2 regions of the Microbacterium luticellae genome follow, and region 2 is predicted to be linked to the other one. Evidence: riboswitches for the same ligand, from Rfam matches in the RefSeq annotation. Region 2 holds a riboswitch; the other holds the start of a gene.
What was found. Region 2 has a riboswitch for thiamine pyrophosphate ahead of thiD (bifunctional hydroxymethylpyrimidine kinase/phosphomethylpyrimidine kinase). Riboswitches for the same ligand answer to the same signal wherever they lie in the genome.
Positions count from the first base shown of each region.

Region 1 (7,951 bases), on a different contig from region 2:
GGCCAGACCGATCCCCCGGCTGCCGCCCGACATGAGAATGGTTGTGCCCTGCAGAGGCTTGGTCGTATCAGTCATGGTGCTCCTCGTATCGGGGCGCGCACGGGCGTCGCCACAGCCTGCTTATTTGGGCGCCATTCGAATAGCGCCGTCGAGCCTAATGGTCTCGCCATTGAGATAATCGTTTTCGACAATATGCTGCACGAGCGCCGCATACTCCTCTGGCTTGCCGAGTCGTTGCGGGTACGGCACCTGCTGGCCGAGCGAATCTTGGGCGGCCTGCGGCAGCCCCGCGAGCATGGGTGTTTCCATAATGCCGGGCGCAATCGTGCACACCCGAATGTGGTGGCGTGCCAGTTCACGCGCAATCGGCAGCGTCATGGCGTGCACGCCACCCTTCGACGCCGAATAGGCGGGCTGACCGATTTGTCCGTCGAAGGCGGCGACGCTCGCCGTATTAACAATCACACCGCGCTCACCTGCTGCATCCGGATGCTGCTGAGCCATGGCCGCCGCCGCCTGCGCAATAACAGCGAACGTGCCCACCAGGTTCACCTGCACGATTTTTGCGAAGTCGGCCGACGACGCCGGGTTACCTTCGCGGTCGAGCACTTTGGCAGGCGGCGCAATACCCGCACAGTTGACCACGATGCGCAGCGGTGCCGCAGCCGTCGCCAACTGTACGGCGTTGCGCACGTCGTCGTCGTTGGTGACATCGGTGGCAACGAACGTGCCGCCGAGTTCTGACGCAACTTTGGCTCCCTGCGACGACGCTAAATCAACGATGACGGGGTGGGCTCCGGCGGTCGCGAGGCGACGGGCCGTTGCAAGGCCCAGGCCGCTGGCGCCTCCGGTAATGAGTGCGCTTGTTTCTGCAATCTGCATCCGGTTCTCCTTCGAACAGAGCAAAGTGGCAACTGCGATCCAGCATACGCGCTTCTGTTTCTCCCATCCCGCTGCTCGCTCTAGACACAGGTGCTGCGCGGGTGTTTGCTGGGGTTATGGATCTCAATAGCAAACGTGCCTACGACGACGCCGCTGCTTCTGATGGATTCCGTGTGCTTGTTGACCGACTGTGGCCGCGCGGAATATCCAAAGAAGATGCGCGCATCGACCTGTGGGCGAAAGAGGTTGCCCCCAGTGACGAGCTTCGCAAGAAGCTGCACGCCGACAGCGATTTTTGGCCCGAGTTTCAGAAAAAATATCGCGCAGAACTGCACGGCGATTCGTCGTCTGCGCTGCACGAACTAGTCGACACCCTGCGCGACAAGAAAACCGTCACTCTCGTGTTCTCGGCACACGACACCGCACACAATAACGTGGTCGTCCTCGAACAAGAACTGCGCAAGCTACTGGGCTAATCGGCCAGAGGGTCAGCGCCCGGAGGGCCCGATAATAAAGTTCCAGGTGCCAAATACGACGGCCGCTGTAAGGGCGATTGTCGGGATGAGTACGGCGATTGCCACAAGCACCGTGTCTGCGCGTGTCCATACCGAGGGCCGCGCCCACGTGCGTGCCGCGGTGCCGCCAAAGCCGCGTGCTTCCATCGCTGTTGCCAGCGATGAGCCACGGCGGATCGCGAGAACAAACAGGGCAAAAACCATGCCCAAGGCTCTCCGGATGCGACCCTGATCGGTTACTCCGCGCGCGCGGCGCGCAAGGCCCAGCGCACGCCAGTCGTCAACAAGCAACCCCAGCATGCGCATTCCCGCCAGCGCACCGAGCACAAAACGGGCGGGTAGTCGGGCACGCTGCGCGAGGTCGTCGGCCAGGTCGGTCGGGTCAACGGTGGCGAAGAGACAGATGGCGGGCAAGCCGATAGCAAGAATACGCACGCCCGTAGCTGCTGCGAGCGCCAGCGAACCATCGCTGACCTGCATAAACAGCCACTGAAAATGCACGGTGCCGCTGGTTTCACCGTAGAGCGCAATGGTTAATGCACCGGTGGGGGCAGCAAACCACAGCACTGCCGTGCGTAACCAGAATTCCCGGAGCGTCAGGCCCGAGAGCACAAGGATCGGTATCTCAAGTGCCAGTGCAACGGTGGCCGAGAGTACGTCGATGCTCACGACGAGCGGCACACTCACGAGCAGGGCTGCAGCCAATTTTGCGAGCGCACTGCGGCCAGCGATCGGTCCGCGGCGCTGGATGCGGCGCTCGGGCGCTGTCATAATGCTCATGCTGCCACCTCGATCGCTCGCGCCTGCAGGGCACGCACAACATCGCGGTCATGCGTGATTGCAACAACACCCGCCCCCTGGTCGCGAATACTGGCGATGAGCGCCACGAGTTCGGCCCACGTGCGGGAGTCTTGGCCGAAGGTGGGTTCGTCAAGCACCAGCATCCGGGGTCTGGTCGCCAGCATGGCGGCGACGGTGAGGCGTCGCTTCTCGCCACCCGAGAGTGTGTAGGGGTTTGCTTCGGCAAGCCGGGCTAGCCGTAGGCGTTCGAGTAGTTCGTCGGTGCGGTCAGTGATTTCTTGGTCGGTCAGCCCCAGTGCGCGCGGACCGATCGCGAGTTCTTCGCGCACCGTTTTCGCCAGCAACTGGTGTTCGGGGCTCTGCAGCACTGTTCCGATGCGGGTGAGGAGTGCACGCGACGACCATCGAAAAGGGTTGCTGCTTTCGCTACCTCGAAGTGCCACCGAAGCCTGCACGCTACCGTTCTCGCCAGAAATAAGGCCGGCCATGGTGAGACCGAGCGTCGATTTACCCGCACCATTGGGCCCCACGATGGCAACGGCCTCACCCGCACGCACCTGCTGCGTGAACGGACCAGCAACAGGCACGCCGCGCTGCCGAGACACGGTCAGCTCGTGCGTCTCTATGAGCACTTCGCCCGCAGGCTTCTGGGGTGCTGCGGGCCAGGCGGGCGGATGCCCCGGAACCCACACGCCCGCCACGGCCAGCTCTGCACCGCGCTCTTCGAGCACCTCACGTGGACTGCCATCGGCAATTACCACGGTGCTGTCGCCGTCGCGGCCCAGCACAATCACGCGGTCGACCACGGGCAGCCACGCCTCGATGCGGTGCTCAATTACCACGAGGGTTGCGCCGGTCGCCTCCAGCGCCGCCGCGACAGCATCACGCACCTCCGTAACGCCCTCTGGGTCGAGGTTGGCGGTCGGCTCGTCGAGCAAAATAGCGCCGGGCTGCATCGCCAGCACACCGGCAAGAGCCAGTCGCTGCTTTTGTCCACCCGATAGCGCTGACGTCGACCGGTCAAGAGCAACATCCAGCCCCACCCGGTGCAAAGCCTCGTGCACGCGCGACCAAATGTCGTCACGCGCAACACCTAAGTTTTCGCAGCCGAAGGCAACGTCATCACCCACGCGCGCCAGAATCGTCTGGGTATCGGGATCTTGCAAAACCATCCCCACACGACCCCGGATGCTGCTGGCCGCGGCGCCATCAACCAGCACAGCGCCCTGCTCCTCACCCTCATCGGCGCCGCCGAGAACACCGCCGAAACCCTGCAGAAGCGTCGACTTACCCGATCCCGATGCACCGAGCAGCAGCACGCGCTCGCCCGGTTCGATGCGAACGCTCACATCACGCAGGGCCCACGCCCGGCGAGTGGCATAGCGCCACCCCCAACCGTGGGCCTCCAGACGTGCGGGAGAACCCGATGCGGTCATACCCGGGCGGTTGTTTCGCGGCCGGCAGCGAATCGGTTGAGAGCGCCGGTGGCTGCCAGAGCACGCGCAATCAGCCACGACCCGAGACCTGCGATCACAATGCCCGAGATGGTTGTTGACGAAATATAGACGGTAGTAAACAGTGTGTCGGCGCCCGGATACCAGAGAATGCGGTCGTTAATGCCGCACGCCAGGCCTGTTCCGGCCCCGGCAAGCAAAACAACCGGCAAACGCCACACGCCATAGAGAAACGCGAGGAAGATCAGCTCAGCACCCAGCCCCTGCACGATTCCTGAGGCGATGGTGAGCGGACCCCACGAGTTACCCACCAGGGCAGAGATAGTGGCCGCTACCAATTCGGTATACAGGGCTGCGCCCGGTTTACGAATAATGATCGCGCCCAGCACACCGGCAAAGAGCCACGGCCCCGCCAACAGACCCTGCAATCCGGGCACAAGCGGCTTCAAGAACGCGCTGGGCACCTCGTAGCCCACGTTCCACACGAGAAACACGGCGGCGCAGGCCACGGCGATAACGCTGGCTACAACGATGTCAACAACGCGCCACCGCAGCGAGCGCGATTGTTTCGCAGAATCACCGTGCTCCTGCACGGTACGGATGGGTGACGTAGACGTACTCATATACTCTCCTCCCTGCGCTGGCATGATCCAGATCAGGTTCGACGGTCGAAGCGCGGGTCGCTTCCTCTCAGCCCGAAATACCGGACTCCCGTGGTTGTGCTGCCAGCATAGCCCGCTTTATCTCGGGTGGCATCCGGTATGTATTTATTCGACTCCCGCACTCAGGTGGAGTTAGGTACCGTAGAAAGCGATGACCGTCGACGACACCGCTGCCGCTCCTCCCCCACGGCACAGGACACGTCGGGAGTCGCGCGCTGCCCGCGAAGCAGCTGCGTCACAGACACCCAACGATCCACCGCCCGAGGGGTTATTTGAGCAACCTCCTGCGCTTTTTACCTCGCCCTTCCACAACGACACACTGTTTCCGGATGCCGCAGCCCCCACGCCGCCCATAACGCAGGGCGACGCCCCCGAACCCGGCGTGCTCACGGCCACTTTCGGCGTGCTCAGTAGTGAAGAACCTGCTGATCCGGTAGAAGAAGTGGCGCACAAGCCTGAGCTGTCAGAGCCCCAGGCCAACGCGGTAGCATCCGGTATGGCATTGTCGTGGGTCGACGAATCAACAGTCACCGGGTTACCGGGCGCAGGAGCATCTTTAGGCCCTCTTCCCCCCGGACATCGGGCGTCTGCCGACCTACTCGCCGACTTTCCTGAGCGGTCACAGTGGAAACGCCCGAGCGTTTTTTTGCCGCCCCTCATCACGGTGGTTTCGGCAGCAGCCTATGGTGCTGCCGCGGCGCTATGGCCACTCGATGCTGTTGCCCCCACAGTGACGTCGCTCAGCGTTACCGCGGCCCCTGCTCCAGCGGCCTCGTTTACGTGGCCCGAGCGTGGCAGCGCAGCGGTGGGGGTAGAAAACATCAACGCTGTCGCGTCGTCAGAAGAACCCACACCCATGGCCAGCATCACCAAGGTCGTCACGGTGCTCGCCGCCCTCGATGCGCTTCCGCTAGAAGAGGGCGAGACCGGCCCCGAGTTCTTTTTCACCGAAGAAGACAGCTACGACTTTTGGCAGTACCTGTGGAGTGACCAGTCGGCGTTAGATGTTCCCGTCGACGGCAGCCTGAGCGAATATCAGCTCATTGAAGGCATCATGCTCGGCTCTGCCAATAACTATGCCGATAGGCTCTCGCAAGAAATTTGGGGCAGCGACGACGACTTTGTTGTCGCCGGCGAGGAGTGGCTGGCCGAACAGGGCATTAGCGGCGTCGAGCTGGAAAACCCCTCGGGGATCGGCTGGGGCAATACGGCAACGCCGCGATCGCTACTGCAACTGGCAGAACTCGCCGTAGAACACCCCGTGCTGGGCCCCATCGTTGCGACACAAGAGACCGAGATTCCGGGGGCCGGCGAGGTCAAGAACACCAACCGACTGCTCAGTGACCCCGGGATGCTGGGCGTAAAAACCGGCACCAACGACGACCACTACAACCTGCTCTCCGCCAAGGAAGTCACGATTGGCGATGCCACCGTGCGCATCTTCATTTCTGTTCTTGGTCAAGAAGACAGTGACGCCCGAGTCGACGTCACCCGCGACCTGTACCGGCAGGCAGAAGCCCAGCTACACGCGCAGGCTGAAGCGCCCACGATTGCCGCCGAAACACCCGTTGGCAGCATCGAAACACCCTGGGGATCCTCTGCCGACATCGTTACGCGCGACGCTGCACAGGTCGTACTGTGGAACGCCGCAACGCCCACGGTCGACACCGAATTGACTGTCGGCAACGACCGTCAGCGTGGCAGCAGCGTCGGCACTCTGAGCGTGACCGGCCCCATCAACACGGCCACGGTCGATGTGGTGCTCACAAACGATGTACCCGACCCCAGCCTGTGGTGGCGCCTCACACACCCGCTCGAACTCCTCGGTCTCACCGGCTAGAGGCGTGAACTAAGCAGGGCCGTTGCGCAGGGGATTACGCAGGTGACCCTGGTGCTGCCTCGTCGGCAGTAACCACGGGCAGCGACCCTGTCATCGCCTCTTCGGCATCGATATCGGTGGCAGCCTCTTCAAACTGTGACTGATACAGCCGCCAATAGGCTCCGCGCGCAGCAATCAGTTCTTCGTGGTTGCCCTTTTCTACAATATCGCCGTGCTCCATCACCAGAATGAGGTCGGCGTCACGAATCGTTGACAACCGGTGGGCGATCACGAACGATGTGCGACCCTCGCGCAGCGCGGCCATGGCGTTCTGTAGCAAGAGTTCGGTACGCGTATCGACGGCCGAGGTCGCCTCATCAAGAATGAGAATCGACGGCTCAGAGACAAACGCCCGCGCGATCGTGATCAGCTGGCGCTCACCGGCCGAAACATTCGATGCGTCTTCTTCGAGAACCGTGTCATAGCCCTCGGGCAGCGCATGCACAAAACGGTCGACATACGTCGCTTCTGCGGCCGCATACACCTCAGCATCGCTGGCGGTCGACTTGCCGTAGCGAATATTCTCCAGAATCGTTCCGGCAAAAAGCCACGGGTCTTGCAACACCATGCCTGTGCGTGAGCGCAGGTCTTCGCGGGTCATCTCGGCAATGTTCTGCCCGTCGAGCAAGATACGGCCACCGTCAAGCTCATAAAAACGCATGATCAGGTTGACCAGCGTTGTTTTCCCCGCCCCGGTCGGCCCGACAATCGCCACTGTTTGCCCGGGTTCCACCCGGAACGACAGGTCGCTGATCAGTGGCTGGTCGTCGCTATATGAGAAACTCACGCCATCGAATTCGATCACGCCCTGGCCCTCATCCACGGTCGGTGCGTCATCGGCATCCGGATCTTGCTCTTCGGCGTCGAGGAAGTCGAACACCCGCTCGGCCGAGGCCGTCCCCGACTGCACAACGGCGGCCATGCCACCCAGTTCGCTCAACGGTTGCGTGAATTGCTGCGAATACTGGATAAACGCCTGCACATCGCCCAGGCGCAGGTTGCCGCTGGCAACCATGAGCCCGCCCAGCACAGCAATGCCCACATACGTGAGGCTGCCGACAAACGTCATGGCCGGCATGATGATGCCCGAGAGGAACTGTGCTTTAAAGCTGGCTTCAAAGAGTTCTTCGTTTTCTTCTTGAAAGCGGTCAAGCGCATCTTGCTCGCGGCCAAAAACCTTCACGAGTGCGTGCCCCGAGAATGCTTCTTCGACGCGGGCGTTCAAGCGGCCCACCTTGCGCCACTGCACACCGAAAGCCTTTTGCGAGCGCGGGCCGATGATTCCGAAAATGACGCCCATAAGCGGCAGCGCAATGAGCGCTACGAGTGCCAGCTGCCACGAAATCGAGAACATCATCACCAGCACACCGACCACGGTAAGAATCGAGGTGAGTGCGCCCGAGAGCGACTGCTGCATGGTCTGGGTGATGTTGTCGATGTCGTTAGTCACGCGCGAGATAAGCTCACCGCGCTGCACACGGTCGAAGTAGGCCAGCGGCAAACGGTTGATCTTCGCTTCGACGTCTTCACGCAGGCGCCACATGGTGCGCACCATAATGACGTTGATCACGTAGCCCTGCAGCCACGACAGCAGTGCAGAACCGACATAGATGGCCAGAACGCCAACAATGATGGAGCGCAGGCGGTCAAAGTCGACACCAGCGCCGACAGAGAAGTTGTCCATGGCGCCGACCATGTCGGCAAAGGTGTCTTGCCCTGCCTGCCGCAGAGCGTCAACGACCTCTTCGCGTGAGGTTC
Region 1 covers NZ_JBNTKE010000002.1:232,913-240,863, forward strand. The annotation lists gene ACQUSW_RS06800 (SDR family oxidoreductase) at 1-75, opposite strand, end outside; gene ACQUSW_RS06805 (SDR family NAD(P)-dependent oxidoreductase) at 121-882, opposite strand; gene ACQUSW_RS06810 (DUF488 domain-containing protein) at 999-1,358, shown strand; gene ACQUSW_RS06815 (energy-coupling factor transporter transmembrane component T family protein) at 1,371-2,177, opposite strand; gene ACQUSW_RS06820 (ABC transporter ATP-binding protein) at 2,174-3,634, opposite strand; gene ACQUSW_RS06825 (ECF transporter S component) at 3,631-4,275, opposite strand; TPP riboswitch at 4,268-4,377, opposite strand; gene ACQUSW_RS06830 (D-alanyl-D-alanine carboxypeptidase family protein) at 4,466-6,154, shown strand; gene ACQUSW_RS06835 (ABC transporter ATP-binding protein) at 6,189-7,951, opposite strand, start outside.
Region 1: another riboswitch for thiamine pyrophosphate. It lies ahead of ACQUSW_RS06825 (ECF transporter S component); the one in region 2 lies ahead of thiD (bifunctional hydroxymethylpyrimidine kinase/phosphomethylpyrimidine kinase).

Region 2 (7,951 bases):
GCACTGCACGCCGCCGTCACACTGGCACGCACGCACAAGACCATCGTGGCTGTCTCGGGCGCCGAAGACGCCATCACCGACGGACAACGCATCATCCGCGTCGCCAACGGCAGCGCCCTGCTCACCAAAGTCACCGGCGGCGGGTGTGCGCTCGGCGCACTCGTGGCCGCTTTTCTCGCCGCACGCGGCGAAGAATCACCCCTCACCGCCGTCACGGCCGCACATATTGTGTACGGTGTTGCAGCCGAGCGTGCGGCGCAGGCTGCCAGGCATCCGGGCAGCTTTGCCGTGCACCTGCTCGACCAGCTGAGCGCCATCACCGCCGACGATATCGACGCCGACGCCCGCACACGCTTCTCGGCTGCCGAAACAGCGCTGTCGTCATGACATACGGCATCTACCTGGTCACCGACCAGGCGCTCTGCGGCGAGCGCGGAGTCATCAAAACCGTGCGGTGCGCCGTCGACGCAGGGGTGAGCACGGTACAGCTGCGCGATAAAAATTCGGATGCCGCGACGCAGCTGCGCACTCTAGAAGCATTGGCCGGTGTCATCGCCGGGCGGGCACGGCTACTCATCAACGACCGACTCGATGTTGCCGTCGCCGCCCGCCAGCGTGGCATCGCGCTCGACGGCCTGCACGTGGGGCAAAGCGACGACTCGGCACCTCGCGCGCGCGACCTCCTCGGCCCCGATGCGATTATTGGCCTCACCGCCAACACTCGCGAACACTTCAACACTGTCGCGCAGTGGCCACCCGGAACCGTCGACTACCTGGGAGTGGGCGTTATTCGACCCACCTCAACAAAACCCGACCACCCGCCCGCACTCGGCATAGACGGTTTCGCGCAGCTGGCTGGCACGAACACCGTGCCGTGCGTCGCTATCGGGGGCGTGAAGCTCAGCGACATCGCTCCCCTGCGCCGGGCCGGCGCGGCAGGTGTTGCCGTCGTATCAGCCATCTGCGCAGCCGACGATGCCCGCGCCACCGCCGACGCATTCGTTCGCGCGTGGGGTTAGCTACGTGGGGTTAGGCCCCCGCGGCCCACAGTGCATGAAAATGGTGCACGGGGCCGTGGCCCGAGCCCACGTCAAGCGCATCGGCATGCTGCAGCGCAGCAGTCAGGTATGCCTTCGCGGCACGCACGCTCGCGGCCATGTCGTGTCGCGGTAGCAGCGCAGCGATGGCGGCCGACAGGGTGCATCCGGTTCCATGATTGTTATTCGTGTGTACGCGCGTGGCAGTGAACTCTATCGGCTGCTCGCGCGTGCCCGTATGGCTCAGCAGATCGGTGCTGGTCGGCGCGTCGGGCAGATGCCCGCCCTTCAGCAGCACCCACGGCGCACCGATTTCGTGCAGTGCCGGAACAATCTCGCGCATTTCTGTCAGGCTTGTCGCTGCGCGCGCCGACTGGGCGAGCACGGCGGCTTCCGGCAGATTCGGGGTGATCACGGTCGAACGCGGCACCAGCAGTTCGCGCACGGTGGCAACGGCATCCGGTGCCAGCAAATGGTCACCACTCTTTGCCACCATTACCGGATCCACAACCACTGGGCCATGCTCGTACCGGTCGAGAGCTTCGGCAATAACCGCTGCGATTTCGGCATTCGCAACCATTCCGATCTTGACCGCATCCACCCGCACATCATCAAAAACACTCGCTAACTGGTCGGCAACAAATGCCGGCTCCAGCGCAACAAAACTGTGCACACCCCGCGTGTTCTGCGCCACCACAGCCGTAATCACACTCATGCCATAGGCGCCCTGCGCCGAAAAAGCCTTGAGGTCGGCGTGAATACCGGCCCCACCCGTCGGATCTGTTCCGGCAATCGACAAAATATTCGGTACAGCTGCAGTGCGCATATTTTCTCCGCTCACGCCGAGACGCAACGCAGAAGTGCCACACAATCCCGGATGCTGCACAACAGCAACCACTCGGGGCAGTGCAGTCGACATCCCTACGCAAGTGCGAACTCGGTCAGGTTCTTCGGGTGTGTTCTCAGCCCGTGCGGGCACCCCGTGTCGTGAGCGAGCTTAGCCGAACGCCAGCGCCGTGTGCAGCGCGTGGTGGGCCAGATACCGGATGCTGCTAGAAGCGGACCGGTCCGACAGAAAAATGGCCGCGAGCATTTCGGCAGCGAAGCTTCTTCGATGCCTTTGCTGTAAAGCGTGCACCCTCCACCTTGGCGGCAACACTCGTGCGAAACCATTCAATATGAGTGGGTGGGCGCATGGCGCCGCGCATAATGCTTCCCAAAACCTTCTCGGTCATCGACGAACCCTGGCCAAGCTCTGCCGATGCCTCGGCGATCGCATCAACATCAAACGGCAGCGGCATCTCGACCGTTTCCGTCACCGAAGCACCCGCCGGCACATCGATCGGGTCGTCCATCACCCAGTGATAGTTAATGCCGTTTTCTTCACCACTGTTCGACCGGGTGCCCTGCTTTTCGTCAAAAAAATGAAACCGCAGCTCGTCGATCACCCGCGGCTCGGTACCGTGGCCAGTCACATGCACCTGCACAGGAATCACTTTGTCTTCCCATGCGAAATCGCGCGGCATCTCAATCTTTATGCTGACGCCCCCGCCGAACGCATTCCGCATCTTCGTGAAAATGCTCATGATTCCCTCTCCACAAACACACCCCTGTGCCGACAGGCTTCGGTTCGCACGACCTTCGATCTGCGCGTGCAAAAACCATAGCCACCAGCCCTTAAACCATTCTTAAACCGGTGCGGTGGGTAGCATCCGGGGCCACCCGCTCCCCGTTTGCCGAAAACAGCAAAATTGCCGAATGACGCACAATTCAGGCCCAATCGTGTGGATCTCGGCGATCACCCTGTTTTCGGCAACCTTTTCAGGGTGCTCGACTACAGTCAGCGCTATGGCTTCGAGCTTCACTGTTGTTACCGAATGCTCGGCACACGCTGCCGCAATGTTCGACATTTCGCTCGATATCGACGCCCATATCGATTCGATGAGCCAGTCGGGCGAACGCGCTATCAATGGCGTGACCTCAGGAAAAATCGGTCTGGGCCAAACGGTGACATGGCGCGCCCGCCACTTCGGCATCTGGTTCACTATGACGTCAAAAATCACGGCCCTCGACCACCCGCACCGTTTTGTCGACGAGCAGGTGCGCGGCCCTTTCCGGTCGTTTCACCATGAGCACATTTTCGAAGACACAGACACCGGATGCCGCATGACAGACACCATCACGCTCGCATCACCCGTCTTCGGGTCCCTCGCCGAACGCCTCATACTGGTGCCCTATGTGCGACGCCTCATTCACATAAGAAACGCCACACTGCTGCGCGAAGCCTACGGTGCTGCCAGCGCAAAAAACGGAAGATAAGGGTTGAATCCTAAAGCGTCTTCGAGGCTACCCGCGTCAGTAATCCATGCTGCTGTGATCGCATTGGAGTACTTCGTCAGATGCGTGGCGATGACAGTTGCACGCCACGAATCAGTGGCCGCGAAGCTCGGCTTGTCAGCATCGGGTTCGCCTATCACCGGCACGACAGCGTAATCGTCATTGGTGGTGAACACTTTGGCGTCGACCGATGCGGCGGCCATCGCTGCCGAGTCGCGCAACTGCGTTACCGCCTCGACTGCGGCATCCGGATACATCACCAGCACCTGCTCGGCCTGATCGGGCGCCTCGAAAGCACACTGTGTCAGCGGCACGAGGGCTGCCTCCAATTCATCGATGAGCGATTGTGCCCTCTCGCGCGCCACCGTTAACTGCTGATCGACCTGCTGTTTTTCTTCGAGCGCAGCCTCGAGAACGTCGCGGGCATCTTCGAGCACTGCTGTCGTTACCTGGTCATCGGCCACAGGAGTCGGTGTTGTGGCACTGGCTGGCGACAAAAGTTGTTCTACCGCATCGATGTCGAGGTTGAGAAAATCGGTCTGCCACACGTACCCGTGCTCGTCGATCATGCTGCGCGCCTGCGCAATAAGATCGTGTTCGGCCTCTTCCAGTTCGTCATCGGCAAGCCGAGACAGAAGACTCTCGTTCGCGCCGGCAAGCGCAGCCAGACTCTCGGTAGAAAAGTAGTGATCGCTATAGCCAGCAAGCTCTTCAACAACGGCCTGAAAAGCGTGTGCCTCATCGAGCTGCAGGGCATACAGCACTATTGCCCTGTCGGTCTCGAGCTGAGCATGTTGGGTTTGGGCAAAAGCAGTATTAATCTGCTCCACGGTTTCGTTGTATTGCGCTACTCGCTGCTGATGCAACACCTGCGGAATGACAACGGCCGCTGCCGCCCCGAGTGCAACAACAACCAGTCCTCCGCCGAGCAACCACCAGTGTGAACGCTTCATACCGCGCGCCTTAGCCATTGTTGTAGCGGTCGGCACAAATGAGGTCGCCGTCTTCGAAGACGATCACTGCTGCCTCACCGTCGGCCAGCAAGGCCTCTAGAGCGCTGCAGGGCAAAGAAGCGACCGGGTCGTCGACGCTGCCGTCGAGTTCTACCCTGAGTATGGTGTCGTCCCACGTAGCGCGCGCATTCTTACTCTTGAACGTCTTTTCCACTGCCTCGATGACCATTTCTCGCGTTGCCCCGAAGGCACGGTCGTCATCACCGTCTGCATCGGGCCCGCTGAGCGCATCATTAAGCACCTCGACCACTTCTTCTGGTGCCTGCTCACTTGTTACAGCGCCAGAATCAGCATCTGCCTTCGGCGAGACGGGCGCTTCGGCGGCGCATCCGGTTGCCGTAAACGCGAGCACAAAAGCGGCGACCACAGCCGTAGCTAAACGGAGTTTCATAGCTGCTCCTCATAGAAAGACACAACGTAAGCGGAACTCCGCTGTACCGCACACCATACCGAGCCCGATTTCACAATTATGAAACTGTCGTCCGCGCACGGGAACGCTACTATTTCACGGCACCTATGAAACGAATGCGGTGGTCGGGTAGGTGCGGCTCTGGACACCCGCAAACCTGTGACACGAAGCCACGGGCCGCAGCTAGCTCATTGTCATCGACGCTTCATCGATCAGTCACGTGGAATATCCTTGCCCGGCCGCCGCGAGCACCGACACACGTGAGCGTCGTGAGTTGCCGCGCTAGAACACGGCGAAGCCGGCAAGCGCGAGGGCAGGGAAAATAATCCCCGGTGCCGACATCATGATATTGATGAGCCAGTGTGCGATCACGATGGGAAACAGACGCCCTTGACGGCGAGCGATAACCGCAGCGATCGCGCCCCATACGGTGAAGGCGATGAAATAAACGAGCATTCCCGACGCACTTGCAGCAAAGAGAACGTGTTGCGCACCAAATAGCAGCGAAGTAGAGGGCACACCGATTGTTGGTCCGAACCGACGGGAGATGCCGGTGAGAGCATAGCCCCGGTATACCAGTTCCTCGGTCGGCGCGTTGATCAGCATGAACGGTATGACACTGATTATCGCAACTGCGAGTGCCCACGCAGGGCTCGTGATCACATCATCGTTTGCATTGTAAAAAATGGTCTCAAATGCCCGAGGCGCATCGGCCCCATACATAGCAAACACGGTGCCCGCGACGACCAGACTGAACGGGATGTTCATGACAAAAAGCCACAGCAGGCCCCACAGCACATCGCGCCCCACGCGGCCTATTTGAATACCGAGCACGTCAGAAAAATTTTTGTTGTCGGCGCGGTACCAGCGGCGCACAAGCACGAAGCAAACAACGTTCACTGGCAAAAGCGCAAGGTTTGCCCACACCATGGTCGGAGGAAAGGCGGCACTTGGGTTCACCGACCGCAATATCATCCATACGAACAAAGAAAACAGCACGAGCGTCGACAGGCGGACGACCATAATCGTCCAGCCGCGCGCCACATCTGTCTGTCTGGCCACAGACCTGATCCTACGATCACGCGCACGCATCGGTGTCGGCATATGGCTTTAGTCGCCACAGCAAAAGCGATACCGATATGGACGGCACGCCAACGATCAGAATGCACTCCAGCGCGAAACCGAAAACTAACGGTAATCGTCGAGCCCCAAGAGTCGGTAAAGCGCGAAGGCAAAGCGTCTAGACACCCAAACTCCCACCAGCAGGAGCACTAAGTCACTGCCTGCGGCGATGGGCACCGTGGGACTTGATCGCGCCGCGAAGCGACCCTGCGGGCTGACCGCGGCAGCGAGCACGGGCATGAGAGGCGACAATGGCGTCGCTTGCGGAGCGAACCGGTTTGAGATGCGAGTGCAGGTTATCGTCGGTCTGGAGACCAACGGCGTTCAGGTGCGCACGCATCTCTGCGAAGACAGGGGCCCAACGATGAGGATGGGCGATGGTCATAACAGCCGCGTATTCCACCCATCGACGGCAGCGGATAACCAGTCCGCTCGAGATAGTCGACGGCGAACTTCCAGTCGGAGCGAGGGCCACGCTCGCTCATCTTCCTGGTCTCAGACGACTTCACAACCAGCCACTTCATCACCTCCTCCAGGCGGTCTTGCTCGCCCATGCGAAGCGTGTCGGCACCAGGGAGCGTATTGACAGGGTTGAGTTGGCCTCTGACTTTCCGTCCTTCTGACGCTGCTGCAGCCGACCGATAGACTCCACCCGCAGCGGAAGTCAGCCCGTTGGCCTTAGAATCTCGCTGTGCCGTGGAGAAGGCTCAGATTAGTGGGAGAGGGATCCTGAACGGCGAATGAATATTGCGTGAATGTAGCGCGGCGAGTACCAACAGTCTTGGATCGTGTCGCATGCTGAGAAAGAGATGTTATCTGCAGAAGGTGCCCGTCGAGCTGGCTTCAGTGGGGCATTGCTGGTCTTTCTGGTGTTCTTGAGGTTAGGGTGTACGTCGTTCGGTGGCCCGATCGCTCATCTTGGATATTTCCGAGCCGAGTTCGTCGAGCGGCGCAAGTGGCTGAGTGATCGGGCGTATGCGGATCTTGTCGCGTTGTACCAGTTCCTTCCCGGCCCAGCGTCGAGCCAGGTCGGTATGGCGATTGGTTTGCAGAAAGCCGGAGTCCTTGGTCTTGTCGGCGCATGGCTCGGTTTCACACTGCCCTCTGCGGCATTACTGTTCGGGTTCGCGCTTGGCGTATCGACCCTTGGCGACGTTTCGCAGGCAGGGTGGGTGTTGGGACTGAAGGCTGGGGCGGTAGCGGTCGTGGCTCATGCTGTGCTCGGCATGGTGAAGTCGCTCACGCCCGATGCGCGACGAGTGACAATTGCTGTCGCAGTGTTCACTGTCGTGTTGCTCGTGCCCGGCCCGCTGACGATGATCGGCGCAATGGTCTTGGCCGGGGTCACGGGGTTCTTCGTGTGTCGATCTCCGAGCACAGCTGAGAATGATGAATCGCGTCTCCGGGTGCGCTTGCGGCCCGCAGTCGGATGCGTGAGCCTGGCTGTGTTCGTCATGCTACTCGCAGGGTTGCCGATTCTTGCCGTGCTCACCGGAAATGCCACAGTGGGCCTGATCGACACCTTCTATCGTGCGGGCGCGCTCGTGTTCGGCGGCGGGCATGTCGTGCTCCCGCTCGTGCAAGCCGAAACAGTACAAACTGGGCTGGTGGAGTCAGGGGCTTTTCTTGCCGGGTATGGTGCCGCGCAGGCGGTGCCGGGGCCGCTGTTTACCTTCGCCGCTTTTCTAGGAGCGGTCACCACGCGTGGCCCGAACGAGCTGCTTGGCGCATCCATCGCGCTGCTCGCGATCTTTCTGCCGTCTGCACTACTCGTGATGGGTGTGCTGCCCTTCTGGGAGCGGTTGCGTCGTGCGCCGAGAGTGCAGCGGGTGCTGATGGGCGTGAACGCCGGCGTCGTCGGGCTGCTCGCCGCTGCACTGTACGACCCCGTATTTACCGAGGGCGTCACGAATGCGACATCACTCGTTGTGGTGGCACTAGCGTTTGTCGCGCTTATTTCCTGGGAGATACCGGTATGGGCGGTGGTACTCGGGGCAGCAGGAGCCGGAGCATTGCTACTCTAAACACGCAAC
Region 2 covers NZ_JBNTKE010000006.1:106,126-114,076, forward strand. The annotation lists gene thiM (hydroxyethylthiazole kinase) at 1-387, shown strand, start outside; gene thiE (thiamine phosphate synthase) at 384-1,019, shown strand; gene thiD (bifunctional hydroxymethylpyrimidine kinase/phosphomethylpyrimidine kinase) at 1,030-1,863, opposite strand; TPP riboswitch at 1,939-2,030, opposite strand; gene ACQUSW_RS13000 (hypothetical protein) at 2,090-2,623, opposite strand; gene ACQUSW_RS13005 (SRPBCC family protein) at 2,886-3,356, shown strand; gene ACQUSW_RS13010 (hypothetical protein) at 3,323-4,327, opposite strand; gene ACQUSW_RS13015 (amidohydrolase family protein) at 4,338-4,778, opposite strand; gene ACQUSW_RS13020 (CPBP family intramembrane glutamic endopeptidase) at 5,079-5,858, opposite strand; gene chrA (chromate efflux transporter) at 6,728-7,942, shown strand.